Regions from separate parts of the Burkholderia plantarii genome, predicted to be linked through region 2. Evidence: predicted binding sites of a transcription regulator. Region 2 holds the regulator's gene; each other region holds the start of a gene.
What was found. The regulator LexA, encoded in region 2, represses DNA repair genes until DNA is damaged. The targets are predictions, from matches to a motif close to ACTGTATNNNNATACAGT.
Positions count from the first base shown of each region.

Region 1 (9,476 bases), 940 kb from region 2:
CAGCCGACAGCGGCAAGTCGCAGTTCGTGAACCGCGAGGTCACCAAGCTCGACCGTCCGGAGCTGACGAGCGCCGCAATCATCGTGTCGGGCGGCCGGGGTCTCGGCAGCGGCGAGAACTACACGAAGGTGCTGGAGCCGCTCGCCGACAAGCTGCAGGCCGCGCTGGGCGCCTCGCGCGCGGCGGTGGACGCGGGCTACGTGCCGAACGACTTCCAGGTCGGCCAGACCGGCAAGATCGTGGCGCCGCAGTTGTACGTCGCGGTCGGCATCTCGGGTGCGATCCAGCATCTGGCCGGCATGAAGGACTCGAAGGTGATCGTCGCGATCAACAAGGACGAAGAAGCGCCGATCTTCAGCGTGGCCGACTACGGCATCGTCGGCGACCTGTTCACGGTCGTGCCGGAACTGGTGGCGGCGCTCGGCTGAACCCGGGGCGCGGCGAACCCGCGTATCGACTGCCGATGCGGCTGACCGCACGGAACAAGGGGCGCGGCGAGCGCCCCTTTTTTTACCCATAAGCAGACAGAGGAGAGGAGCACCATGAGCTACATCGCGCCCGTCAAGGACATGCTGTTCGTGATGAAGGAACTGGCCGGCATCGACGAGGTCGCGAAGCTGCCGGGCTTCGAGGACGCCGGCTTCGACACCGCGCAGGCCGTGCTCGACGAGTCGGCGAAGTTCTGCGGCGAGGTGCTCGCGCCACTCAACGTCGAAGGCGACCAGCAGCCGAGCGCGTGGCGCGACGGCGAGGTGACGGCGACCGCCGGCTTCGGCGAGGCGTTCCGCCAGTTCGCGGCGGGCGGCTGGCAGGGGCTCCAGCATCCGGCCGAATACGACGGCCAGGGCCTGCCGAAGCTGATCGCCACGCCCTGCATCGAAATGCTGAACGCCGCGAACCTCTCGTTCGCGCTCTGTCCGCTCTTGACCGACGGCGCGATCGAGGCGCTGCTGACGGCCGGCACCGACGCGCAGAAGGCGCGCTACGTGCCGAAGCTGGTGTCGGGCGAATGGACCGGCACGATGAACCTGACCGAGCCGCAGGCCGGCTCCGATCTCGCGCTGGTGCGCGCGCGTGCGGAACCGCAGGGCGACGGTTCGTACAAGGTGTTCGGCACCAAGATCTTCATCACTTGGGGCGAGCACGACATGACGGACAACATCGTCCACCTCGTGCTGGCGCGCACGCCGGGCGCGCCCGACGGCGTGAAGGGCATTTCGCTGTTCACCGTGCCGAAGTTCCTCGTCAACGAGGACGGCAGCCTGGGCGCGCGCAACGACGTGCATTGCGTGTCGATCGAGCACAAGCTCGGCATCAAGGCGAGCCCGACCGCGGTGCTGCAATACGGCGACCACGGCGGCGCGATCGGCCATCTGGTCGGCGAGGAGAACCGCGGCCTCGAATACATGTTCATCATGATGAACGCCGCGCGCTTCGGCGTCGGCATGCAGGGCATCGGCGTGGCGGACCGCGCCTACCAGAAGGCCGCCGCGTTCGCGAAGGAGCGCGTGCAGAGCCGGCCGGTGGACGGCTCGGCGAAGCAGTCGGTCACGATCATCCATCACCCGGACGTGCGGCGCATGCTTGGCACGATGCGCGCGCTGACCGAGGGCGCCCGCGCGCTGGCCTACGTCGCGGCCGCGCACAGCGACCACGCGCGCGCGCATCCCGACGGGGCCGAACGCGCGCGCCACCAGGCGATCTACGAGTACCTGGTGCCGATCGTGAAGGGCTGGAGCACCGAGATGGTCAACGAGGTCGCGAGCCTTGGCGTGCAGGTCCACGGCGGCATGGGCTTCATCGAGGAGACGGGCGCCGCGCAGTACTACCGCGACGCGCGGATTCTCGCGATCTATGAAGGCACCACGGCGATCCAGGCCAACGATCTGGTCGGCCGCAAGACCGCGCGCGACGGCGGCGCGGTGGCGAAGGCGCTGGCCGCCGCGATCGGCGAGACCGTCGCGGCGCTCGGCGCCCACGACACGCCGGCCTGCGCCGCGATGCGCCGGCACCTGTCGGACGGCCTGAAGTCGTTCGAGGCAGTGGTCGAGTTCGTCGTCGCGAACACCAAGGGCGATCCGAACGCCGTGTTCCTCGGCAGCGTGCCGTACCTGAAGTTGGCCGGCATCGTGCTGGGCGGCTGGCAGATGGCGCGCGCGCTGCTGGCCGCCGGGCGCCTGCGGGCCGACGACGCGGCCTTTTACGACGCGAAGATCGCGATCGCGCAGTTCTATGCGCAGCACGTGCTGGTGCAGGCGCCCGGGATTGCCGCGTCGATCGTCACGGCGAGCGGCGCCGACAGCGTGCTCGCGCTGACCGAGGACCAGTTCTGACGCTTCGTCTGTTGTGAGTTCCATGTGAAGAAGGGCGCCCTCGGGCGCCCTTCTTCGTTTTGCACGCGCCGCCCGAGGCGGCCCGCCGCTTATGCGTAGGCGGGGCGCGTGGCGCCGGCCGTTTCGCTGAGATAGCGGTGGACCGACAGGTCGTCGGCCTGGATCGCCGGCTTCCTGCCCGACATCAGGTCCGCGAGCAACTGGCCCGAGCCGCACGACATGGTCCAGCCGAGCGTGCCGTGGCCCGTGTTGAGGTAGAGGTTCGGGATCGGCGTGCGGCCCACCACCGGCGTGCCGTCCGGCGTCATCGGGCGCAGGCCGGTCCAGAACGTCGCCTTCGAGGTGTCGCCGCCGCCCGGGAACAGATCGTTCACGCACATTTCGAGCGTCTCGCGGCGCGCCGTGTTGAGACGCTTGTCGAAGCCGGCGATCTCGGCCATGCCGCCCACGCGAATGCGCGAATCGAAGCGCGTGATCGCGATCTTGTAGGTCTCGTCGAGCACCGTGGAGACCGGCGCGGCCGACGCATCGACGATCGGCGCCGTGATCGAGTAGCCCTTGAGCGGATAGACCGGGATTTTCACGAGGTTCGACAGCAGGCGCGTGGAGTACGAACCGAGCGCGACCACGTAGGCGTCGCCGCGCACCAGTTCGCCGCCGCACTGGACGCCGGCGATCCGGCCGCCCGCCACGGCCAGCGCATCGACCGGCGTGTTGTAGCGGAACTGCACGCCGAGTTCCGCGGCCATTTCCGCGAGGCGCGTGGTGAACAGCTGGCAGTCGCCGGTCTCGTCGCCAGGCAGGCGCAGGCCGCCCGTGAGCTTGTGCGAAACCGCGGCCAGCGCCGGCTCGGCGCGCGAGAGCTCCTGCGCGGTCAGCAGCTCGAACGGCACGTTGGCCTCGCGCAGCACGGCCATGTCCTTCGCGGCGCCGTCGAACTGCGCCTGGGTGCGGAACAGCTGCAGCGTGCCGCCAGTGCGGCCTTCGTACTGGATCTGCGTGTCGGCGCGCAGCGCCTGCATGCAGTCGCGGCTGTATTCGGCCAGCCGCACCATGCGGCCCTTGTTGACCGCGTAACGTTCGGACGTGCAGTTGCGCAGCATCTGCCACATCCATTGCAGCTGGAAGCGCGAGCCGTCGAGCCGGATCGCGAGCGGCGCATGTTTCTCGAACATCCACTTGACCGCCTTCAGCGGCACGCCGGGCGCGGCCCACGGCGCCGCGTAGCCGGGCGAGATCTGGCCGGCGTTCGCGAAGCTGGTCTCGAGCGCGGGGCCGGCCTCGCGGTCGATCACCGTCACCTCATGGCCGGCGCGCGCCAGATAATAGGCACTCGTCACGCCCACCACACCGCTTCCCAGAATCACGACTCGCATAGCTGCTCCGAAATGGAAAAAGCCGGGGCGTCGAGAGTGCATTCGTCTAACCGCTGCTCGCGCGATCCAGCCTAGTTTTTTTCGCTATGGTATTGTCGAAGATCTAGGTTTTGTTATTGTATTTTTTAGAAATTCAGAAAAAACACGATGAGAACCCAACGTCAACCAGTACGCGCGCTGGACAAGCTCGACCGCCGGATCCTGCGGCTGCTCCAGCAGGACGGACGCATGGCGATGAAGGACCTGGCCGAGCAGGTCGGACTGACCGTCACGCCGTGCATCGAGCGCGTGCGACGCATGGAGCGCGACGGCGTGATCACCGGCTATCACGCACGCGTCGACCCCGCCCAGCTGGGCGCCGCGCTGCTGGTGTTCGTCGAGATCACGCTCGATCACAAGAGCGGCAACATGTTCGAGCAGTTCCGGCGCGAGGTGATGAAGATCGACGAGGTGCTCGAATGCCACCTCGTGTCCGGCGATTTCGACTACCTGATCAAGGCGCGCATCGGCGAGATGGCAGATTACCGCAAACTGCTCGGCGACATCCTGCTGCAACTGCCCGGCGCGGTGCAGTCGAAGAGCTACGTGGTGATGGAGGAAATCAAGGAGACGCTGACGATCGCCGTCGACGACTGACGGCCGGACACTTACTGCGACAACTTGGCAGCATGAGCCGAATACTGTATAAATAAACAGTATTCGGCTCATGCGACGTTTCGCTTGTGCCGGCGAGACGAAGAGGCATGATGAGTGATCGATCCGATGTCGAATTTCCGGTGGCGCCGCCCGTGCCGCGCAAGGGCCGTGGCGCGGTGGGCAATCTGCAGGGGCGCTACGAGACGGACCAGCGCGAGCGCGTCGACGACGGCTGGCAGGCGGGCGCCGGCCACGACGCGGGCGACGAGGCAGATGGCGACGACGCGGCCGGCCCGCGCCTGCGCACGCTGGTGTTCGACGAGCGCGCGAAAAGCATCCTGACGCGCAACGCCTCGCCCGATATCCCGTTCAACGTCTCGCTGAACCCGTACCGCGGCTGCGAGCACGGTTGCATCTATTGTTTCGCCCGGCCGACACACAGCTACCTCGGGCTCTCGCCCGGGCTCGATTTCGAGAGCCGGATCTACGCCAAGGTCAACGCGGCCGAACTGCTCGAACGCGAGCTCGGCAAGCGCGGCTACGTACCCGAGCCGATCGCGCTCGGCGTCAACACCGACGCCTACCAGCCCTGCGAGCGCGAGCGCCGCATCACGCGCGACGTGATCCAGGTGATGCATGATCACGGGCAGCCGTTCGCGGCGATCACCAAGTCGTCGCTGATCGAGCGCGACCTCGACCTGCTCGCGCCGATGGCCGGGCGCGAGCAGGTGATCGCCGCCGTGACCATCACCACGCTCGACGCCGATCTGGCGCGCGCGCTCGAACCGCGCGCGGCCACGCCGTCGCGGCGGCTGCGCACGATCCGCGCGCTGCGCGAGGCCGGCGTGCCGGTGGGCGTGAGCATCGCGCCGGTGATCCCGTTCGTCACCGAGCCGGACCTGGAGCGCGTGCTGGAAGCCTGCGCCGAGGCCGGCGCGACGCACGCGAGCTACATCGTGCTGCGGCTGCCGTGGGAAGTGGCACCGCTCTTTCGCGAATGGCTGGGCGCGCACTTCCCCGACCGCGCCGAGCGCGTGATGGCGCGCGTGCGCGACATGCGCGGCGGCAAGGACTACGAGTCCGATTTTCGCAGCCGGATGAAGGGCGAGGGCCTGTGGGCCGATCTGCTGAAGCAGCGTTTCCAGAAGGCGGTCAAGCGGCTTGGCCTGAACGAGCGCGCGCGCGGCATCCTCGATTTCTCGCAGTTCCAGGCGCCGGAGCGCGTGAAGGGCGCCGCGCGCGCGGCGCCCGAGACGCCGCAGCTGAACCTGTTCTGAGAAGGGTGCCGGCGCGGCAGGCTCACAGGCTGGCTATTGCGACAGCGCCTTGGCCGCCTGCACCTGCGATTCGAAGTAGGTCTGGAACGACAGCGCGAGCCCCGTCATCAGCAGGAACGCGCCGATCAGGAGCGAGAAGATCACCACGAACACGACCGTCCAGCCCGACCGGCTGCGGCGGCCGGTGTCGGCATTGAATCGTGCGTCCCAGCGATCGTCGGGGCGCAGCCCGTAGACGATCGCGGCCAGGAACGCGGCCAGCAGCGAAATCGCGCCGGGCATGGCGAGACTCCAGCCGAGCACCGACGCGCGCTCGGTGGACACGAGCAGCAGCACGCCGCGCGCGCCGAGCAGCGTGCCGACCAGATGCGCCCAGCCGGCCAGGTCGCGGCGTCCGTACAGATAGAAGCGATGCGCGCCGAACGCGCCGAGCAGGAACGCGAGCGCGGCGGCCAGCGTCTTCGAGCGAAAACGTGGCGAGTGCGGTGAGTGCGGAGCGGGCAGGGAACGCGACGGCTGGCTGGACATGGCGATCCGATAGGAAAGGCGAGGCGGGGAAGGGACGGCGCAGGTGCCGCCGGCCTCATTCTACGCCGCGCGCAACGCCGCGATCAGCCGCCGCCGTCAGTGCCCGGTATAAGTGATCCGATAGATCGCGCCCGCGTAATCGTCGCTGACGAGCAGCGAGCCGTCGGGCAGCGGCAGCACGTCGGCGGGCCGCCCCCAGACGCTGCCGTCGGGCCGCAGCCAGCCCTGCGCGAACACCTGCATGCGTGCGCCGCGGCCGTCCGGCCCAGCGGTCACGCTCACCACGCGGTAGCCGACCTTGCTGCTGCGATTCCACGAACCGTGCTCGGCGATGAAGATCGCATCGCGGTACCCGGCCGGAAACATCGTGCCGGTGTAGAAGCGCATGCCGAGCGCCGCCACGTGCGCGCCGAGCTTCAGCGCCGGCGGCGTGAAGCCGCTGCACGGATGGCCCTTGCCGTATTGCGGGTCGGGCGTGTCGCCGGCATGGCAATACGGATAGCCAAAGTCGAGGCCCGCGCGCGGCGCCTGGTTCAGCTCGTCGTCGGGCACGTCGTCGCCGAGCATGTCGCGGCCGTTGTCGGTGAACCACAGCGCGTGCGTGGCCGGATGCCAGTCGAAGCCGACGGTGTTGCGGATGCCGCGCGCGAACACCTGATAATTGCTGCCGTCCGGGTTCATTCGGCCGAGCATCGCGTAGCGGTCGCGATCGGGTTCGCAGATGTTGCAGGGCGCGCCGGTCGGCACATAGAGCTTGCCGTCCGGCCCGAACGCGATGAATTTCCAGCCGTGCTGCCGGTCGGACGGCAGCGAATCGATCACGACCACCGGTTTCGGCGGCGCGGCGAGCTTCGCGTCGATGTCGTCGAGCCGCAGGATCCGCGAGATCGCGGAAATGTAGAGCGCGCCGTCACGGTAGGCCACGCCGACCGGCATCTCGAGCCCGGAGGCGACCACGTGGCGGCCGGTGACGCGGCCCCGTTCGACCGTCAGCGCGTGGACGGCACCGTCGGTCGAGCCGACGTAGAGGATGCCGCGCGGCGACCAGGCCATTTCGCGCGCGGTCGGCACGTCGGCGGCGAACAGCTCGACGTGGAAACCGGGCGGCACGCCGAGCCGCTCGACGGGCGGCGCGGCATCGCTGTCGGCGATGGCCGTGGCGAGGACGAGACAGGCGGCGCCGGTCGCACGCAGGCAGCGGCGCACGGCGGCGAGCGAACGGCGAGAGGCGAAACGGGTCGGGCGCATGGCGGAGCGGGGCGGGGAGCGTGCGCGAGGCACCATGCGGGGATTGTAGAAGCTTGCGAGCGGCTTGGCCGGCGGATCGCCGGCAGTCGGGTACGCCGGGGAACGGGTTCGTGCGTCGGCCGGTCTCGGGCGTGGCGGGCCGACGTTGGTGCCGTCGCGCCTCGCGTGCCGCGCTTTTTTGCGGCGCGGCGTGGTAAGTGTTTGTTATGCCGCTGGTTTCCAGCTATAATCGCTCGTTTCAGCAGTTTCGAACCCGGTTTTCCCGAAGGATTTCATATGGTTATCATCCGTCTGGCTCGCGGCGGCTCGAAGAAGCGCCCGTTCTACAACATCGTCGCCACCGATTCGCGCAATCGTCGTGACGGCCGCTTCATCGAACGCGTCGGCTTCTACAACCCGGTCGCGACGAAGGGCGAATCGCTGCGTATCGCTCAGGATCGCCTGACGTACTGGCAAGGCGTCGGCGCGCAACTGTCGCCGACCGTCGCTCGCCTCGTGAAGGAAGCGCAAAAGGCGCAGCCGGCTGCCTGACATGGCACGGTTTTCCGGTGGTCGCGGCCGCGAGGTGGTCTGAATGTCCGGTCACGATTCATCCGGCGATGCAAAGCGCGGCACACGCGAAGCTTCACAGTTTGGTGTGTTCGTCCGCAAGCCGGTCGAGCGCGCGCCCGCCAAGGGCGACGCGAAGCCGGAAGCAGCAGGCGGGAACCCGGGGCATGCCTCGGCCAGCATCGAGCCGGCGCAGTCCTGGCCTGACGATGCGGTCGAGGTCGGCGCGATCGTCGATGCCTACGGCCTGAAGGGCTGGGTCAAGGTCGTGCCCCACGCGGGCGCGGGCCGCGGCGGCGATGCGCTGCTGAAGGCGCGCCTCTGGTGGCTCGGCAAGGACGCCGAAAGGCTGTCCGCGCAGGTCACGCAGTCCAAGTTGCATGCCGATACCGTCGTCGCGCATCCGGCCGGCCTGGTCGATCGCGATCAGGCGCTGGCACTGCGCGGCTACCGCGTGTTCGTGCGCCGTGAGGATTTCCCGGCGCTCGACACCGACGAATTCTACTGGGTCGATCTGATCGGCCTCGAAGTGGTCAACGAAGCAGGTGTTGCGCTCGGCCACGTCGGCGACATGATCGACAACGGCGTGCATTCGATCATGCGGGTCGACTATCCGGCCAGCGGCAAGGATGGGCGCCCGGTCACCGGCGAGCGGCTGATTCCGTTCGTCGGCGTGTACGTGAAAACGGTCGATCAGGTGGCGAAGCGTATCGTCGTCGACTGGGAAGCCGATTACTGAAATGAATGACGCCAAGGAGCGCGCGATGCAGTTCGATGTCGTCACGCTCTTTCCCGAGATGTTCGCCGCGCTGACCGACTGGGGCATCACCAGCCGCGCCGTGAAGCAAGGCAGTTTCGGGTTGCGCACGTGGAATCCGCGCGATTTCACCACGAACAACTACCGCACGGTCGACGATCGCCCCTACGGCGGCGGTCCCGGCATGGTGATGATCCCGAAGCCGCTCGAGGCGGCGATCGGCGCGGCGAAGGCCGCGCAGGCCGCCCAGGGGATCGCCGCGACGCGGGTCGTGATGATGTCGCCGCAAGGCGCGCCGCTCACGCATGAACGCGTGATGCGGATGGTCGAGGAGCCCGGTGTCGTGCTGCTGTGCGGCCGCTACGAGGCGATCGACCAGCGTCTGCTCGATCGCTGCGTGGACGAGGAAATCAGCCTCGGCGATTTCGTGCTGTCGGGCGGCGAACTGCCGGCGATGGCGCTGATGGATGCGGTGGTGCGTCAGTTGCCCGGCGTGCTGAACGATACGCAGTCGGCCGTGCAGGACAGTTTCGTCGACGGCCTGCTCGATTGTCCGCACTACACGCGGCCCGAGGATTACGAGGGCGTGCGGGTGCCCGACGTGCTGCTCGGCGGCCATCATGCCGAAATCGAGAAGTGGCGGCGCCAGGAATCACTGCGCAACACGTGGCAGAAGCGCCCGGACCTGATCGAACGGGCGCGCAGCAAGCAGTTGTTGAGCCGGGCCGACGAGGCCTGGCTGGCAAGTCTCGCGAAGGCCGCGAAGAAAGCC
Region 1 covers NZ_CP007212.1:1,037,376-1,046,851, forward strand. The annotation lists gene bpln_RS04550 (electron transfer flavoprotein subunit alpha/FixB family protein) at 1-428, shown strand, start outside; gene bpln_RS04555 (acyl-CoA dehydrogenase) at 543-2,333, shown strand; gene bpln_RS04560 (D-amino acid dehydrogenase) at 2,423-3,709, opposite strand; gene bpln_RS04565 (Lrp/AsnC ligand binding domain-containing protein) at 3,857-4,345, shown strand; gene bpln_RS04570 (PA0069 family radical SAM protein) at 4,456-5,622, shown strand; gene bpln_RS04575 (NINE protein) at 5,656-6,150, opposite strand; gene bpln_RS04580 (PQQ-dependent sugar dehydrogenase) at 6,247-7,398, opposite strand; gene rpsP (30S ribosomal protein S16) at 7,675-7,929, shown strand; gene rimM (ribosome maturation factor RimM) at 7,973-8,686, shown strand; gene trmD (tRNA (guanosine(37)-N1)-methyltransferase TrmD) at 8,688-9,476, shown strand, end outside.
Region 1: the regulator LexA is predicted to act here: its motif matches at 4,389-4,406, upstream of bpln_RS04570 (PA0069 family radical SAM protein).

Region 2 (9,476 bases):
AAGGCCCGAGCAGCGCCACCAGCTCGCCGGGCGGGAAATCGAGCGAGACGTCGTCGAGCGCCGTGAAGTCGCCGAATTGCTTGTGCAGGTTACGAACGGTGATACCCATCTGGTGTGCCTCTTCGATCAGGAGTGCGCCGTGGCGCCAGCGCGCGCATCGGCGAGTTCGGCCGACATGCGGCGTTCGGCGAGCAGCTTCAGCGCCAGCGTGACGAGCGCGAGCAGGGCCAGCACCGAGGCCACCGCGAACGCGGCCGAGAAGTTGTATTCGTTGTAGAGGATCTCGACGTGCAGCGGCATGGTGTCGGTCTGGCCGCGAATGTGGCCCGACACCACCGATACCGCGCCGAACTCGCCCATCGCGCGCGCGTTGCAGAGGATCACGCCGTACAGCAGGCCCCAGCGCACGTTGGGCAGCGTCACGCGGCGGAAGATCTGCCAGCCGGAGGCGCCGAGCACGCGCGCGGCCTCCTCTTCATCGTTGCCCTGCGCCTGCATCAGCGGGATCAGCTCGCGCGCGACGAACGGAAACGTGACGAAGATCGTCGCCAGCACGATGCCGGGCACGGCGAAGATGATCTGGATGTCGTGCGCCTCGAGCCACGGTCCGAGCCAGCCCTGCGCGCCGAACATCAGCACGTAGACGAGCCCCGAGATCACCGGCGACACCGAGAACGGCAGGTCGATCAGCGTGGTCAGCAGCGCCTTGCCGCGAAACTCGAACTTGGCGATCGCCCACGACGCGCAGATCCCGAACACGAGGTTCAGCGGCACCGCGATCGCGGCCACCGTCACGGTCAGCTCGATCGCGGCCCAGGCATCGGGGTCGCCGAGCGATTCGAAGTAGAAGCCGATGCCCTTGGCGAGCGCCTGCGCGAACACGGCGGCGAGCGGCACCACCAGGAAGCCGGCCAGGAACAGCAGCGCGAGGCCGGTCAGCACCCAGCGCACCAGGCGCGATTCGGTGACGGGATCGCGCCGGCGCGAGGCCTTCGCGCGCGGCGCGGCGCCGGCGGGCAGCGTGGAACTGGTCGCGTCGCGGCTCATTGCGCACCTCCGGCGGCAGCCGCCACGGCGCCGGTCGCGGCCGGCGCCGGACCGCTCGCGCCGCGACTGGTGCGGCGCTGCAGCCACCATTGCAGCGTGTTGATCAGGAGCAGCATCAGGAACGACACCACCAGCATCACCACCGCGATCGCGGTGGCGCCCGCGTAGTCGTACTGCTCGAGCTTCGTGATGATCAGGAGCGAGGTGATCTCGGACTTCATCGGCACGTTGCCGGCGATGAAGATCACCGAGCCGTACTCACCGAGCGCGCGCGCGAACGCGAGCGCGAAGCCCGTCAGCAGCGCCGGGAACACGGCCGGCAGCACCACGCGGCGGAACGTCAGCCAGCGCGAGGCGCCGAGGCAGGCCGCGGCCTCCTCCTGCTCTCGCTCGAACTCCTCGAGCACGGGCTGCACCGTGCGCACCACGAACGGCAGGCCGATGAAGGTCAGCGCCACCAGCACGCCGAGCGGCGTGAACGCGATCTTGATGCCGAGCGGCGCGAGATACTGGCCGACCCAGCCGTTCGACGCATAAACGGCCGCGAGCGAAATGCCCGCGACCGAGGTCGGCAGCGCGAACGGCAGGTCGACGATCGCGTCGACGATGCGCTTGAACGGAAACCGGTAGCGCACCAGCACCCAGGCGACCAGGAAGCCGAACACGGCGTTGATCAGCGCGCCGCCGAGCGCCGAGAGGAACGTGAGCCGGTACGAGGCGATCACGCGCGCGGAGGTCGTCGCGGCGACGAACTGATCCCACGTCAGCGTCGCGGTCTTCAAAAACGTGGAGGCGAGCGGTATCAGCACCACGAGGCTCAGATAGGCCACCGTGATCCCGAGCGTCACGCCGAAGCCGGGCAGCGCGCTCGGCTTGCGGAAGGTGTACGTCGTCATGCGAAATGCGCTTCCTTGGTTGACATGGGAGGCGCGGCCGTCGGAGGGTACCGGCCGGCCGCGCGTGGGTTCGTGTTCGTCGTTGTAGCGGGCCGCGCGTGCGCTCGCTCGCGCCGCGCGGCCTCGGGTTGCTGCTCTGCCTCGGGTGTTGCGCGCCGCGCTTATTGCGGCTTGTAGATCGAGTCGAACACGCCGCCGTCGGCGAAGTGCGTCTTCTGCGCGTTGGCCCAGCCGCCGAAGGTGTCGTCGACGGTATAGAGCTTCAGCTTCGGGAACTGCTTCGTCAGCTCGGCCGGCACATCCTTCGAGCGCGGACGGTAGAAGTTGCGCGCCGCGATCTCCTGGCCTTCCTTGCTGTAGAGGAAGTTCAGGTAGGCCTCGGCCAGCTTGCGGTCGCCCTTCTTGTCGACCACCTTGTCGACCACCGCGACCGGCGGCTCGGCGAGGATGCTGGCCGACGGCACGACGATCTCGAACTTGTCCGGACCGAACTCCTTCAGCGACAGGAACGCCTCGTTCTCCCAGGCGATCAGCACGTCGCCGATGCCGCGCTGCACGAAGCTGGTGGTTGCGCCGCGCGCGCCCGAATCGAGCACGCCGGCGTTCTTGTAGACCTTCGCCACGAAGTCCTTCGCGCTCTGCTCGCTGCCACCCGGCTTGTGCAGCGCGTAGGCCCAGGCCGCGAGGTAGTTCCAGCGCGCGCCGCCCGAGGTCTTCGGGTTCGGCGTGACGATCGACACGCCCGGCTTGATCAGGTCGTCCCAGTCCTTGATGCCCTTCGGGTTGCCCTTGCGCACCAGGAACACGATCGTCGAGGTGTACGGCGACGCGTTGTCGGGCAGGCGCTTCTGCCAGTCCTTGGCGACGATGCCCTTGTTGGCGAGCGCGTCGATGTCGTAGGCGAGCGCGAGCGTCACGACGTCGGCCTGCAGGCCGTCGAGCACCGAGCGCGCCTGCGCGCCCGAGCCGCCGTGCGACTGCTTGAAGGTGACGGTCTCGCCCGTCTTGGCCTTCCATTCCTTGCCGAACGCCTGGTTGACGTCCTGATACAGCTCGCGGGTCGGATCATACGAGACGTTCAGCAACGTCGTGTCCGCGAGTGCGTGCGTGGCGCCGCCGAGCGCCGCCGCGCCTACCGCCAGTGTTGCGATCAGACGGCGAACGCCGCCAGCCAGCCCCGTGTTGCGCTTGACCATCCCGTGATCTCCAGAGGTTCGTGGATCGTTTTTTGCAATGTCGGGCCAAGTCTAGCGAACAGCTTTCATCATTAAAAATAATCGTTCCGAATTTTTTTATACGAAAAAGTGGTAAGGACCAGCCGGCGGACGGTTGCGACATCGGAACCGGCGTTTGGACGTCGCTCGATCGCGGCGGAATCGCCGCGATAGCGCCGAACTTCAAGTAACACTTGAATTTCCCGAACTACTGTATAAAAATACAGATCACTGTCTATCCATACAGTCCGACCATGACCAAACTCACCGCACGCCAGCAGCAAGTGTTCGACCTCGTTCGCCGCGCGATCGAGCGCTCCGGCTTCCCGCCGACCCGCGCCGAGATCGCCGCCGAGCTCGGCTTCAGTTCGCCGAACGCCGCCGAGGAGCACCTGCGCGCACTCGCCCGCAAGGGTGTGATCGAGCTGGCCGCCGGCGCCTCGCGCGGCATCCGGTTGCTCGGCCTCGAGGACGCGCCGCACCAGCTCACGCTGCCGCACGCGGCGCTGATGCAGCTGTCGCTGCCGCTCGTCGGGCGCGTCGCGGCTGGTAGCCCGATCCTCGCGCAGGAACACATCTCGCAGCACTACGCGTGCGATCCGGCGCTCTTCACGAGCAAGCCCGATTACCTGCTGAAGGTGCGCGGGCTGTCGATGCGCGACGCCGGCATTCTCGACGGCGACCTGCTCGCCGTGCAAAAGCGCAGCGAGGCCAAGGACGGCCAGATCATCGTCGCGCGGCTTGGCGACGACGTCACGGTCAAGCGCCTGAAGCGCCACTCCAGCGGCATCGAGCTGATCGCCGAGAACCCCGACTACGAAAACATCTTCGTGAAGGCCGGCAGCGCGGAATTCGCGCTCGAGGGCATCGCCGTCGGCCTGATCCGTTCCGGGGAGCTGTAGCGCCTGGGCCAGGGCCGGTTGCGGTTCGCCGTCCGGCCGTTTTTTGCCCGCTTGCTATCTGCTGCCTGCACCCGGTTTGCATCCGCCTAGTACGTTCGTCCCTCCATCCGATCTGGAGAACACATGGAACGCCTCGCCCGCCTGTTGCCCTTCCGTCAATTCGGTCGCCTGCGCCATCTGCGGGGCCGCACGCCCTGCGCGCCGCTCGTTGCTGATTCCGCCGAATCCGCCGGGTTTGCCGAGTCCGGCACGCTGCCGCTGGCCGCCGAGCCGGCCGCGTTGCCCTCGGCGCTGCCGGCCTTCGCGCGCGTCTCGCTGAACGCCGGGCTCCATCACGCCGAGCCGGCACGCCGTGCGCCGGTGCGCGTCTACCACGGGCAGTCGCGCGTGATCATGGTGGGGACGATCGACGCGGTGTGTCGCATGATCGATCGTTGTATTGCCGAGGAACGCTCGGCGGTCTGATGGTCTGATACGCTCTCCAGGTTCCGAGACCGTCTTTCGAGACAGGAGGCCTGGTGTCCGTTTCTTCGTCGTCTGATTCGCCGTCTGATATGTCGTCCGTTCCGCCCCCGCGCCGCAAGCAGCTCGGGTGGATGCCTGCCCTGGTGGTTGCCGTCGCGGGGCTTGCGGCGATCCTGTACGCGGCCGCGTCGCCCTATCTCGCGTTGCGCGAGTTGAAGCAGGCAATCGACGCGCGCGACGCGCAGGCGATCAGCCGCTATGTCGATTACCCGGCCTTGCGCATCAGCCTGAAGCAGCAGTTGACCGACGAGCTGATGCGTCGCATCGATCTGCAGCGGCACGACAATCCGCTCGCGATGCTCGGCGCGATGGTCGGCTCTGCCTTGATCGGCCCGCTCGTCGATGCCTATGCGACGCCCGAGGGCGTGGCCGCGCTGCTGAGCGGCCTGCCGCCGAACGGCGATCCGCGCCAGCATCCGCCGGCGCTCGATCAACCCGCGGCGCCGGCCCCCGCTCCGGCATCCGGCGCCGGTGTCGCGCCGCCCGCCGGCGCCAGCGCGCCTCCGCCTTCCGGCACCGGTACGCCGCCGCCCGCGGCGCCGCAATCGAGCGCCGCCTACCACGGCATCAACGAGTTCATCGCCGTTTATCAGCGAGATGCCGGCGGCACGCGCTACGCGGCCATTTTCCGACGCAGCGGCCTGTTCGGCTGGAAGCTCAGCGCGATCGATCTCCAGCACTGACGCGCTCCGCGCCACCGCATGCCGAAGGCAGTCGGCGGCGCGATCGGAAGCGGCTGACAACGGGCACGGAATTCGCGGGCACGCCCGTTCACCCATCGCTTCAACCTCATCGATCCCGCCGATCAACCCATCGGTCCGCCGGTCCGTCGATGCTCAGGTGTGGGCCGCCGCCGCGAGCGCGGCTTCCTTTTCCTTCGCCAGTTCCTCGCGCTGCTCGTCGGACGACGCGCAGGCCACCAGGATGCTGCACGAAATGCGGTCGAGCAGCTGCGTGTTGCCGGCGCCCATCCACCAGCGCGCGAGCCCGCTGCGGCAGCGATGGCCGACAACGACCAGGTCCACACCAAGCTCCTTGGCGAGATTCGCGATCTCGTCGATCGGATAGCCGAACGCGAAATGGCCCTGCGCCTGCACGCCGCGCGCGGTCAGCCAGTCGACGCCTTCCTGCAAGATCGCGCGCGCCGTCTCCTCGAAGCGGCCGCAGGCGACGTCGGTCAGCAGCCCGGCGCTCTGCGCGATGCTCGAACGCATGTCGACCACCGACAGCAGATGCGTCTCGGCCTTCAGTTCGAGCGCGAGATCGGCACCGCAACGCAGTGCCTTGCGGCCCTCGAGCGTGCCGTCGTAGCAAAGCAGGATTTTCTGATAACTGGCCATGATCGCCTCCATTGCGACATCGGTCGTCAATTCATCATCGTGCGCCGCAATTCAGGATGCAAGGGTTGGAAAACGCGAAGACCATTGTCGGGCGAGGCTGCCGCGCCGCGGTGCAGGCTTGCACGATGGCGCGGCAAGTTCGGGCCGATATCGGGCCTGATGCACTAGAATGGCCGCTTCGTGATGTCCTTCCGCCCCTTTCGCCCTTCGCGCACCCATGTCCGTCGCTCCGATCGAATTCCTCGATGTCAAAAAAAGCTTCGGCGAGCGGCTTGTCGTCGATCATCTGTCGTTCCGCGTGCAGCGCGGCGAATGCTTCGGGCTGCTCGGCCCGAACGGTGCCGGCAAGACCACCACGCTGCGGATGCTGCTCGGCATCACGCAGCCCGACGCCGGCACGATCCGGCTTTGCGGCGAGCCGGTGCCCGAGCGGGCGCGTCATGCGCGACAGCGCGTCGGCGTGGTGCCGCAGTTCGACAATCTCGATCCCGACTTCACGGTGCGCGAAAACCTGCTCGTGTTCGGGCGCTACTTCGGATTGTCGGCTGGCCAGGCGCGTGAGCTCGTACCGTCGCTGCTCGAATTCGCGAAACTCGAGAGCAAGGCCGATGCGCGGGTGGGCGAGCTGTCGGGCGGCATGAAGCGCCGCCTCACGCTGGCGCGCGCGCTCGTCAACGATCCCGACGTGCTGGTGCTCGACGAGCCGACCACGGGGCTCGACCCGCAGGCCCGGCACTTGATGTGGGAACGGCTGCGCTCGCTGCTCGCGCGCGGCAAGACGATCCTGCTGACCACGCATTTCATGGAGGAAGCCGAACGGCTCTGCGACCGGCTCTGCATCGTCGAATCGGGCCGCAAGATCGCCGAGGGCGCGCCGCCTGCGCTGATCGAGGCCGAGATCGGCTGTGACGTGGTGGAAATCTACGGCACCGATCCGGTCGCGCTGCGCGACGAGCTCGCGCCACGCGTCGCCCGCGCCGAAATCAGCGGCGAGACGCTGTTCTGTTACGTGGATGATCCGGAGCCGCTCGCCCGGACGCTGAAGGGCCGGCCCGGCCTGCGCTACCTGCACCGGCCGGCGAATCTCGAAGACGTGTTCCTGCGGCTGACCGGCCGCGACATGCAGGACTGACCGCCATGGATACCGGCCACTCGTCACCCGCCGCCGCGCCGCGGCCGCGCGACGCCCGCTTCACGATCGCGCTGCCCGCCAACGCGACCAACTGGATCGCCGTCTGGCGCCGCAACTATCTGGTCTGGCGCAAGCTCGCGTTCGCGTCGATGATCGGCAATCTCGCCGATCCGATGATCTACCTGTTCGGGCTGGGCCTCGGGCTCGGGCTGATGGTCGGCCACGTGGACGGCGTGTCGTACATCGCGTTCCTCGCGGCCGGCACGGTCGGCTCGAGCGTGATGATGTCGGCCAGCTTCGAGGCGATGTATTCGGCGTTCTCGCGCATGCACGCGCAGCGCACCTGGGAGGCGATCATGCATACGCCGCTCGCGCTCGGCGACATCGTGCTCGGCGAGATCGCCTGGGCCGCCAGCAAGGCGATGTTGTCGGGCACCGCGATCATGCTGGTCGCGGGCGTGCTCGGCTATGCATCGTTTCCGTCGCTGCTGGCCGCCGTGCCCGCCATCGCGCTCGCCGGGCTGGCGTTCGCGAGCGTCACAATGATCGTGACGGCGGTGGCGCCGTCCTACGACTTCTTCATGTTCTACCAGACGCTCGCGCTCACGCCGATGCTGCTGCTCTCGGGCGTGTTCTTCCCGATCGCGCAGCTGCCCGCGGTCGCGCGCTACGCCGCCAACGCGCTACCGCTGGCGAACGCCGTCGACCTGATCCGGCCCGCGATGCTGGGCCGGCCAGCCAGCGACGTCGCGCTGCATGCCGGCGTGCTGGCCGCCTACGCGGTGGTCGGCTTCCTCGTCTCGGCCTGGCTGTTCCGCCGCCGCATGATGCGCTGAGCGTGAGCCGTGCCCGCCGCCGTGCGATGGGGCCGGGCGCGGAGCACGCACGGTTCTGTTGCGTGCGTCTCACGCACGGTTCCATCGAGCACACCTCGCATGCGGCTGCGTGCAACGCATCCCGCATGCGGTCCACCCGAATCCGCTCCACTCGTGGTTCGACGGCATGCATCCCGCGGCGGCTTCATACCGGCCGGCGCCCGAGAAAGTGGGCGCATCGGCGAGTACCGTGACGTTTGCTTACGCGTCGTCGTCGCCCCAGGGCATCTCGACATCGGTCAGGAACGCCACCGTCGCGATCGGCCCGCCTTCCTGGCGGCCGAGCTTGCCGTCGGCGCGATGCCACTCGACACGGAACATCGTGCCGGGATCATCGGCCAGCAGGTACACCGAGCGCAGTTCCTCCTCGTCCGCTTCCTCGACCGGGCCGTCGAACGACACGCGCATGCGCTGCGGCCAGAGGCCGTTGACGGGATCGTAGATCCGGTCGCCCTGCGGGATGTCGATGCTGGCCTCGACGCCGATCGTCGACGACGCCTCGACGATCATCTTGCCGAGTGCGTTCAGCACCGCGGTCGCGCGTGCGGAATTGGCCTGGCGGATCGCGAGATCGCCTCGCGTCAGCGCCTGTTCGAGTTTCGGATGGATCTTGTGTTGCTTCATGCGTAATCCTGATTGCTTCGGGAGAAGCCGCCGCGAGATCGCGACGGCGGTCGATTCGTCATGCCTCGAAGCCGGCCGCTGCGCGGCGCCCGGTCGAGGCGCCTAGCCACTCAGAAGCCGAGCGCCACCGCGGCGAAGCCGCCCACGATGCCGAGGCCGACCACCAGCACCGCGACGAGCGCGAGCGTGCGGGCCGGAAACGAGCGCGACAGCATCGCCATCGACGGCACGCTGACGGGCGGCAGCGTGAGCAGCAGCGCCGCCGCCGGGCCGACGCCCACGCCGAGCGCGAGCATCGCCTGGACGATCGGCACCTCGCCCGCGGTCGGAATCACGAACAGCATGCCGGCCACCGCGAACGCGACGATCCACAGCACCGTGTTGCCGACGTCGGCGCCGACGTGCGGAAACAGCCACGCGCGCGCCGCGCCGAGCAGCAGCACCAGCACGATGTATTCGGGAATCAGGCGCAGCGTCATGCGCGCGAGGATCTCGAGCCAGCGCCGGAACGCGTTGCCGCCCGCCGCCTGGCCCGCCGCGAGACGTGCGAGCGTCGCGTCGTCGAGCGGCTGCGCTTGCGGCGCCGCGAGCCGGTTCAGCAGATAGCCGATGCCGAACACCATCACCACGCCGAACGCGATGCGCAGGCCCGCCCACTGCCAGCCGAGCACGAAGCCCATGAACACCAGCGTGGCCGGATTGAGCACCGTGTTGCCGAGCCAGAACGCCACCGCGCCACCCGGCGAGGCCTGCCGCGCCCGCAGGCCGGCCACCACCGGCGCCGCGCAGCAGGTACACATCATGCCGGGCAGCGACAGCAACCCGCCCGCCACGACGCTGCCGAAACCGGTGCGCCCCAGCAGCCGCGCGATCGCCTGCGCGGGCAGCAGCGCCTGGATCGCCGAGCCGAGCAGCAGGCCC
Region 2 covers NZ_CP007212.1:1,972,881-1,982,356, reverse strand. The annotation lists gene bpln_RS08550 (sulfate/molybdate ABC transporter ATP-binding protein) at 1-109, opposite strand, end outside; gene cysW (sulfate ABC transporter permease subunit CysW) at 127-1,047, opposite strand; gene cysT (sulfate ABC transporter permease subunit CysT) at 1,044-1,943, opposite strand; gene bpln_RS08535 (sulfate ABC transporter substrate-binding protein) at 2,105-3,139, opposite strand; gene lexA (transcriptional repressor LexA) at 3,412-4,059, shown strand; gene bpln_RS08525 (hypothetical protein) at 4,183-4,524, shown strand; gene bpln_RS08520 (DUF2939 domain-containing protein) at 4,614-5,267, shown strand; gene bpln_RS08515 (universal stress protein) at 5,421-5,924, opposite strand; gene nodI (nodulation factor ABC transporter ATP-binding protein NodI) at 6,142-7,056, shown strand; gene bpln_RS08505 (ABC transporter permease) at 7,062-7,892, shown strand; gene bpln_RS08500 (hypothetical protein) at 8,133-8,555, opposite strand; gene bpln_RS08495 (permease) at 8,666-9,476, opposite strand, start outside.

Region 3 (9,476 bases), 1.8 Mb from region 2:
AACCAAGTTCGTGCGCGCGCGCGACGAGTTCGTCGGCCGACGACGCGCCGCACAGGAACGAGAAATTCGAGCGGCAGAACAGCTCAGCGTAGGCAGGCAGGGCCGACGGCATCACCATCGCGTCACCCGAACAGGCCGTGCAGGAACCAGCGCGGCTCGCTGTGGCGCCGGTCGCGGTCCATGTAGATCCAGTAGCAGGCGCCGTCGTCGTCCTGCGCGACGTAGTAGTCGCGCAGCACGACCTGCCCGTCGAACCAGCCGCCTTCGACGCGCTCGGCCGTCGACATCAGCCGCAGCGGCGTGCGATGGCAAGGCCGGTTCTCGCGCATCGCCAGCGCGATCGGCTCGGCCAGCAGCCAGGCGGGGCGCGGCGCCGCGGCCGGCGCCTCGGGCCGGCGGCCCGCCGGCGCATGCGAGGGCAGCCAGCGGTTCGCGGCCTCGGGCCGATGGTCGGCGCCGGGCGCCGCGCACAGCACGTTGTCGGCGCCGAGGCGCGCGCTCAGCAGCTCGACCAGCCGCGCGCGCGCCTCGCGCGTGCGGCCCGGCTCGGGGAACAGGTCGACGGGCGGCGGCGCGACTGACTCGACGCGCGTCGCGACGAGCCGCACCGCCAGCACGGCGGCTGGCAGTTCGGCGCGCGCGAGCCGCTCGCCGAGCACGCGCAGGCAGTGCAGCTCGTCGCGCGTGGGCTCGGCGAACGCGAGCTCGACCGAGGTCGGCGGCACCGCGCAGCGGCCGCGCTCGTGCTCGAGGTCGAAGCGCAGCGCGGCGAGCGAAAGCTGCCGCGCGGCCAGCCAGCCGCCCAGTTGCGCCACCAGCCGGCGCGCGACGAACAGCACCGCCTCCGCGTGCTCGACGCGCTCCGGCAATTCGAGGCGCGCGTCGAATTCGGGGGGGATCGGCAGCCACGCGAACGGCTCCGGCAGTTCGCCGTAGGCACGATCGAGCGCCTCGAGCAGCCCCGGCCCGCAGCGGCGCTGCAGCCCCGCGCGCGGCAGCCGGCGCAGGTCGGCGAGCGTCGCGCAGCCGAGTCCGTCGAGCCAGCCTGCATAGGGCCGCGCGGCCGGCATCAGCACGCAGGGCAGCGCGTCGAGCACGCGCCGCAGGCTGGCCTCGCGCGCCACGCGCCGGCGCCGGCCGCGGCCCGGCCGGCCGCGTGCCAGCAGCCAGGCGCCGCGGCCGGTCGGCGCGGCGCCGATGCGCGCCGCGTAACCGAGTGCCGCCAGCGCCGCGCCCACCTGCCGGCACAGCGCGGGCAGCCCGCCGAACAGCCGCAGGCTCGCGCCGACGTCGACGATCAGCGTCGCCTCCTCGTCGAGCGCGACCGACGGCGAGAAGCGCAGCAGCGCCAGTGCGACCGCACGCAGCGCATCGGCCTCGCGCGCGAGATCGCGCTCGACCAGATGCGTGTCGGGCGCGAGCGTCAGCACGCCGCCGCGCTTCATGCCGGGCCGCACGCCGCGCGCGCGGGCCGCCGCGTCGGCCACCAGCACCACGCCCTGCTCGAGCACGGCGCTGCCCGCGGCCGGCGCGGGCTCAGGCGAGCACGCGCACACGTCGAGCGGCAGGCGCGGCAGATGGATGCCGAGCAAGACGCGCATAACGACCCTCCACGATCGGCGACGGCAACGCGAGTTCGAGCGGCGCCGCGCAGGCCGGCCCGCGGCGCTTGACGATCTCGACCGACACGCCGCCCGGCAGCGGCCGCAGCGCGAGCCGCAGCACCGCCGGGGACGGCTGGCGCGCCGCCGCGAGCGGGCGCAGCATCACGAACAGCGTGTCGCCGGCGCGCGCCGCCGCCAGATGCAGGCGCCGCAGCACGTCGGCCGGCGCGGCCTCGGTCTGCCAGAACAGCAGCGCGCCACAGCAGCCCGCCTTCAGCGCTTGCTCGGCTGTCCACAGGGCATCGCGCCGGCTGGCTGTGCGTAACCACAGCAATGCATCGAGCGGCACGCCGAATTCGGCCAGCGCGGCCGCGTGCGGTGGATGCGGCGGCGCCACCAGCGCGAGCGGACGCCGCTCGGCGACGCTGCCGGCCAGCCCCGGCGCGAGCAACCGCATCTCGCCGCAGCCCGCGTGCGGCACCAGCAGCTCGACGAGGCCGCCCACCGGCCAGCCGCCGCCCGGCAGCTCGGCCGACAGCGCCGGATAGCCGGTGCCGAGCGTGCGCGAGCCGCCGCGGGCGAGCTGGGAGCCACGCCAGAGCGACGGATGCAGCGATTCGGGGGAGACGGAGGCGGTGGGCATGAGGCAGCCGATTACTGTACGTTTATACAGTATAGGGGAAGCCGCCCGGCTACGACAGATTCCGCGCTGACTTTTTGTCGGGGTCGGAAACGACGAAAGGCCCCGCGGGGCCTTTCGATCGATTACCGGGGGACCGCGCGAACCGCGGGTCGCGCGCTCAGAACGACGGCACCATCGAACCCTTGAACTGCTTGTTGATGAAGTCCTTCACTTCCGGCGACTGGTAGGCCGCGACGAGCTTCTTCACCCACGGCTGGTTCCTGTCCTGCGCGCGCACCGCGATCAGGTTCGCGTAGGGGCTCGTCAGCGATTCGAGCGCGATCGCGTCCTTGGTCGGCTGCAGGTTCGCGGCCAGCGCGTAGTTGGTGTTGATCACGGCCGCGTCCACGTCGCCGAGCACGCGCGGCAGCTGTGCCGCGTCCAGTTCCGAGATTTTCAGCTTCTTCGGGTTGTCGGCGATGTCGAGCACCGTCGCGTTGTTGCCGCCCGTGGCCGCGCCGGCCTTCAGCTTGATCACGCCCTGCGCCTGCAGCAGCAGCAGCGCGCGGTTCTCGTTCGACGGATCGTTCGGCACCGCGAGCTTCGCGCCGGCCGGCAGGTCCTTCAGCGACTTGACCTTCTTCGAATACACGCCGATCGGCGAGATGTAGGTCAGACCCGCGCTGACGAGCTTGTAGCCGCGCTGCTTGATCTGGCTGTCGAGGTAGGGCTGGTGCTGGAAGCTGTTCGCGTCGAGGTCGCCCGAATCGAGCGCCGCGTTCGGCTGCACGTAGTCGTTGAACTCGATGACCTTCACGTTCAGGCCTTGCTTCTCCTTCGCAACCTTCTGCACCACCTGCCACACCTGCGCATCCGGGCCGGCCACCGTGCCGACCTTGATCACCTTGTCCTGCGCGTGGGCGCCGAACGACATGCCGAGGGCCGCGCTGGCGGCGACGACGGCGGACACTGCTTTCAGGAGATTGCGACGCTTCATCTGTTGTTCTCGCTTGCGTTGTTGCGGTACCGACTTGATAAAAGGACGACGCGGCTCGTGGCCGCCCCGCCCGTCAAAGAGTGCGAATGGTGTCACAGGATCGGCGCCGAGTGAAATACATCCCGCTCATATGGGTATGCCGCGCGCTGGCAATGATGGTGCCCGGCGGGGACCGACAGGACTCCGAAGGTCCATGGCCGGCGCGTCGATCGTTTCGGAAGCGCGGAAGGACGCCGGGGCCGAAGGTACCGCGCTCAGCCCAGCAGCAGCTTCAGATCGTGAACCCACGGCGCCGGCCCCTGCCCGTCGCGCACGAACAGGCGCAGCTTGCCGGCCGGGTCGAACACGTAGCTCGCCGCCGTGTGGTCCATCGTGTAGCCGTCGGGCGTCTTGCCCGGCGATTTCGCGTAATAGATCCGGAAATCCTTCGCCACCTGCTTCAGCTGCGCGTCGCTCGCCGGGCGCAGCGCGACGAACGACGGATCGAACGCGGCCACGTACTGCGCGAGCAGCGGCGCCGTATCGCGTTCGGGGTCGACGGTAACGAGCAGCACCTGCACGCGCTTCGCCCCGGCGCCGAGCTGCTGCCTCGCCTGCGCGAGCTCGGCCAGCGTGGTCGGGCAGACGTCGGGGCAATGCGTGTAGCCGAACACCAGCACCACGGCGCGACCCTTGTAGTCGGCCAGCGTGCGCGTGTGGCCGGCGGTGTCGGGCAGCGCGAAATCCTGGCCGAACTGCGTGTTGCCGGTGATGTCGAGATTCTCGAAGGCCGGCTGGCGGCTGCAGCCGGCGAGCAGCAGCACGCCAGCGGCGGCGCAGGCGGCGAGCCAGCGCCGCCGCGCGGGCGGGAAGGAACGCGGCATCATCGCGGCGCGCTCAGAAGCCGAGCAGCGGGCGCACGTAGTGATCGACGAGCAGCGCCATGAACAGCAGCGACAGATAGACGATCGAGTAGCGGAACGCGCGGCGCGCGAGCGCGTCGGAATAGTCGACGTAGACCTTCCACGCGTAGGCGATGAACACCGCGCCGAGCAGCACCGCGCTCGCCAGGTAGAGCACGCCGCTCATGCCCGAGATGAACGGCATCATCGTCACGACGAACAGGATGAACGTGTAGAGCAGGATGTGCAGCCGCGTGAACTTCTCGCCGTGCGTGACGGGCAGCATCGGCAGGCCCGAGTTCTCGTAGTCCTTGATCCGGTAGAGCGCGAGCACCCAGAAGTGCGGCGGGGTCCAGACGAAGATGATCAGCACCAGGATCCACGCGTCGCCGGGCACGGTGCCCGTCACGGCGGCCCAGCCGAGCGCCGGCGGCATCGCGCCGGAAGCGCCGCCGATCACGATGTTCTGCGGCGTGGCGGGCTTGAGCAGCAGCGTGTAGATCACCGCGTAGCCGACGAAGGTGGCGATCGTCAGCCACATCGTCAGCGGGTTGGTGAAGGTGTAGAGCGTCCAGGCGCCGACTCCGCCCAGCACGGCCGAGAAGGCGAGGATCTGCGGCGTGGTGATCTCGCCGCGCGCGGACGGCCGCCACGCGGTGCGGCGCATCTTGGCGTCGATCTTCTGCTCGACGAGGCAGTTGATCGCGAACGCGGCGCCGGCCAGCAGCCAGATGCCGATCGTGCCGCCGATCAGCGGGCGCAGCGGGACCATGCCGGGCGTGGCGAGAAACATCCCGATCACGGCGCAGAACACCGCGAGCTGCGTGACGCGCGGCTTGGTCAGCGCGAAATATTGCGACAGGCGGCTGCCGGGGGACTGGGAAAGCGAGGATTCCATGAGCGTGGGGAGCGTCAGGCGGGCGCGATATCGCGCGCGGGGAGCGCGACGCGGCCGGGACGGCTTGAAAGGATTCGAAAGTTTAACATGACGAGCAACAGCAGCAGGATCGCGGCCCCGCCGTTGTGCGCGACGGCGACGGGCAGCGGCCACTGCAACACGATGTTCGACAGCCCCGTCACGAACTGGATCGCGACCACCAGCAGCACGCCGTTGGCGGGCCGCCGCAGCGATTCGAAACGGCGCATGCGCAGCGCGAACGCGACCAGATAGGCGACCACCACCACGGCGAACGTGCGGTGGGTCCAGTGAATCGCCACCAGCGCGTCCTGCGTGATCGCCTCGCCGTCGCCCGACATGCCGAGCGCGCGCCACAGGTGGAAGCCGTGCGCGAAATCCATCGGCGGCAGCCACTGGCCGTTGCAGGTCGGGAAATCGGTGCAGGCGAGCACCGCGTAATTGGTGCTGACCCAGCCGCCCAGCGCGATCTGCACCACCAGCAGCACCAGCGCCGTGAGCGCGGCCACGCGGTGGCGCCCCGCCTCGGGATCGTGGGCCGGCAGCGGCGTCATGCGCGCGGCCAGCCAGCCGAGCGCGCCGAGCAGCGCGAGGCCGAGCAGCAGGTGGGTGGTGACGATCACCGGCTGCAGCTTCATGGTGACCGTCCAGGCGCCGAACACGCCCTGCACGACGATCAGCAGCAGCAGGCCGGTGGGCCACCAAGGCGACACCGACAGCGGCCGGCGGCGCGCCTTCGCGACCCAGGCGATGGTCATCTGCGCGATGATCAGCACGCCGATCGCCATCGCGAAATAGCGATGGATCATCTCGATCCAGGCCTTGCTCATGCTGACCGGGCCGGTGGGCATCGCCAGGTGCGCGGCCGAGATCGCCGCGTGCGCGATGAACGGCGACGAGGTGCCGTAGCAGCCGGGCCAGTCCGGGCAGCCGAGCCCGGAGTCGGTGAGCCGCGTGAAGCCGCCGAACATCACGAGATCGAGCGTGAAGAACGTCGTCATCCAGACGAGCTTGCGGAATTTGTCGTCGTCGGCCTTCACCCACACGTAGGAGAGGGGCAGAAGCGCGATGGTGAGGCCGATCAGGCCCAGTTGCAGTAAGTACATCCGGGAATTCTCGATTGCGGGTACCGGCCGGTCAGCCGATGCTCGACCACTTGAGCAGCTTCGTCACGTCGTTCTTGATCCGGCTGGGGTCGGGGTCCTTCGGGAAGCGCATCATCAGGTTGCCGTTGGGGTCCACCAGATAGATGTGATCCGTCGCCTGCGTGCCGGCCTCGGCCGGCAGCCACGCGTCGAGCGCGGCCGGATCGGCGACGAGGCGCCGGGTGTCCGGATAGGCGGCCAGGATTTTCGCATCGACGCCCGCCGCGTCGCGGCGCAGCCAGACCATCGTGATGCGCTGCCGCTCGCCGCCCTGCGTCGCGCGGACCTGCCGCATGAAGTACAGTTTCCGGGCGCACGCATCATCGCACAAACTGCCGTTTTCCATCACGAGCAGCCAGACCCCGCGCAGCGAGGCCAGCGCCACGCTCCGGCCGTTTTCGTCGGTCGCCGTGAGCGTGGCGGGGATCGGCCGCTGCGGCTCGATCAGCGTGCCGTAATTGGTCGAACCGCCACGGGGCTTGACCACGTAGTAGGTGAAGTAGGAAGCGAGGAGCGGCGCCGCGCAGATCAGGCACAGCGCGAGCACCACCCAGCGCCCGCGTCGCCACGAGCCTCGCTGCGACGATGTGCCGCGCCCGAAATCGGGGTCATGGCCCGCGGTGCTCTCGCCGGGCTGGCCGGGCTGGCGATCGGGCCCTGGTCGGGCCGGCGTCGGACGGGAAGGCTGGGTCGACACGAAGTTCCTCTTCATCCTCTGGATACGAATCCGGTCGCGGCGCCGGGCGCCGCCCATGGCGCGCTCAGGTCGCACCCGAAGGCTTGCGCGCCGCGCGCCGCGCCGCGTAGAGCCCGAAGCCGGCCGCCGCCGCGGCCATCGCCCACCACTGCACCATGTAGCCGTAGTTGCGCCCGACGTCCTGGGTCGGCTGCGGCCAGTCGCGCACGAGGCCGTCGTCGCCGTCGCTGGTCTGCTGGATCACGTAGGGCTGCAGCGGCAGCCCCGTTTCCCGCGCATAGGCGGCGACCTCGAGATTCTGGCGAATCCGCTGGTGCCCGGCCGAACCGCCCCGCCCCAGCTCGAACGCGCGCGATGCGTCGGCGCGCGCGATGCCCTCGATCGTCACATTGCCGGACGGCGTCGCAAACGGCGCGATCGCGGTGCGGTCGGCGCTGTTGCGCGGCAGCCAGCCACGATTGACGAGTACGTAACCGCCATCCGCGAGCCGCATCGGCATCACCACGTAAAAGCCGGGCTGATCACGGTAGGCGCGATTATCGAGATAAACCACGGCACCGGGAATGAGACGGCCGGTCGCACGCACGCGATGGAACTCGACCGCGTCGAGCGCCACCGGCGCCGAGCTGGCCTCGAACGGGGTCGCATGCTCGTAGCGCAGCACCTGCGCCTCGAGCGCCTCCTTGCGATGCGCGCGATCGCGCTGCCAGAAGCCGAGCCGCAGCGTCACGGCGATCACCGCGAGGATCAGCAGCGCGGGCAGCCAGCGCAGCTTCATCGCACGGTCGCCGACGTGTCACATCGGCGCGATCGAAGTGGGATAATCGACACGTCTGCGACGAATCGCCATTCCACGGTAAGTGCCATGCACATCCTCGTTCCCATCGCGTTTGCGCTGATCCTCGCGAGCCTCGCCTCGGCCCTCTATTTCATGATGCACGACCGGGGCCAGACGAAGCGCATGGTCTGGTCGCTCGCGACGCGCGTCGGCCTGTCGATCTCGCTGTTCCTGTTCATCCTGTTCGCGAACTGGATGGGCTGGATCCACTCGACCGGCATTCCGCTCGGCCGCTGAGATCGCGGTCCGCGTCGCTGCACCGGCCTCCTCCGCATCCCGCGCGCGCATCGCGCGCGGCTCGGCGCGTGTCCTACGACAGCCAGTACACCACCACGTACAGGCCCAGCCACACCACGTCCACGAAGTGCCAGTACCAGGCCGCGCCCTCGAACGCGAAATGGTGATCGGGCTTGAAGTGCCCACGCAGCATCCGCACCAGCACCACGGTCAGCATCGTGCCGCCGAGGAACACGTGGAAGCCGTGGAAACCCGTCAGCAGGAAGAACGTCGAGCCGTACACGCCCGAGGCGAGCGTCAGGTTCAGTTCGTTGTACGCATGGAAATACTCGAAGCCCTGCAGGAACAGGAAGCTCACGCCCAGCACGATGGTGGCCGCGAGCCAGGCGATCGCCCGGCGCCGGTGATCCTCGCGCAGCGCATGGTGCGAGACCGTCAGCGTGGCGCCCGAACTGAGCAGCAGCGCGGTGTTGATGGTCGGCACCGGCCACGGCCCCATGGTGCGGAAGTGGCCCGCCAGCGCGGCCGGCCCCTCGTTCGGCCAGACCGCGCTGAAGTCCGGCCAGATCAGCCGGTAGTCGAGGCTGCCGAGCTGATGCAGCGCGATCTCGCGCGCGTAGAACAGCGCGCCGAAGAACGCGCCGAAGAACATCACCTCGGAGAAGATGAACCAGCTCATGCTCCAGCGGTACGACTTGTCGACACGCTGGCCGTACATGCCGCCCTCCGACTCGGAGATCGCGTCGCCGAACCAGTGATAGAGCACGAACAGCACCCACAGCAGGCCGAGCGTGACGGTGATCGGCGCCCAGGCATGGCCGTTGATCCACAGCGCCACCGAGCCGAGCATGACGAGCAGGCCGAGCGCCGCGCTGATCGGGTGCCGCGACGGCTGCGGGATGAAATAGTAAGGGCTTTCGTGTTGGCCGCTCATGCTTGATTCTCCACTTCAGTCCAGTTGATTCCGGAACGATCCGGAAAGCTTCGCGAGCGCGCCGCCTCGCGCCAAAACCGCGGCCGCGCCCCTCGCGCGCGCCGCCCCCCGCCGGCTCCGCCTGCCGCCCGCGCTAGCCGACCACCGCATGCACGACCAGCAGCAGCAGGCCGATGAACACCGCCGCCGCAAGCAGCGCGACGATCAGCACGTGCAGCGGATTCAGCGACTGCGCGTCGGCCTCGAGGTCGCTGCGCCGGCGCACGCCGAAGAACGACCAGAACACGGCCTTGAGCGTCTTGCCAAACGAGCCCTGCGTCATCGTCGCCTCCCCGGCGCTGCCTCGGTTGCCGCCCGCTCACGCGCCCTGCTTCGAGGCCTGGGCCGCCGTCTGGGCGGGCGGGTTCAGCTCGAAGAACGTGTAGGACAGCGTGATCGTCTTCACGTCCTTCGGCAGCGCCCGGTCCACCACGAACACCACCGGCATGCGGCGCGACTCGTTCGGCTTCAGCGTCTGCTGCGTGAAACAGAAACATTCGATCTTCTTGAAATACTCGGTGGCCTGCTTCGGTGCGTAGCTCGGGATCGCCTGCGCGACCACCTGC
Region 3 covers NZ_CP007212.1:3,808,161-3,817,636, forward strand. The annotation lists gene bpln_RS16310 (error-prone DNA polymerase) at 1-118, opposite strand, end outside; gene bpln_RS16315 (Y-family DNA polymerase) at 123-1,601, opposite strand; gene imuA (translesion DNA synthesis-associated protein ImuA) at 1,537-2,247, opposite strand; gene bpln_RS16325 (MetQ/NlpA family ABC transporter substrate-binding protein) at 2,405-3,223, opposite strand; gene bpln_RS16330 (SCO family protein) at 3,478-4,089, opposite strand; gene cyoE (heme o synthase) at 4,100-5,002, opposite strand; gene bpln_RS16340 (COX15/CtaA family protein) at 5,017-6,126, opposite strand; gene bpln_RS16345 (SCO family protein) at 6,158-6,862, opposite strand; gene bpln_RS16350 (SURF1 family protein) at 6,927-7,640, opposite strand; gene bpln_RS16355 (twin transmembrane helix small protein) at 7,728-7,937, shown strand; gene bpln_RS16360 (cytochrome c oxidase subunit 3) at 8,011-8,871, opposite strand; gene bpln_RS16365 (DUF2970 domain-containing protein) at 9,005-9,193, opposite strand; gene bpln_RS16370 (cytochrome c oxidase assembly protein) at 9,230-9,476, opposite strand, start outside.
Region 3: the regulator LexA is predicted to act here: its motif matches at 2,261-2,278, upstream of imuA (translesion DNA synthesis-associated protein ImuA).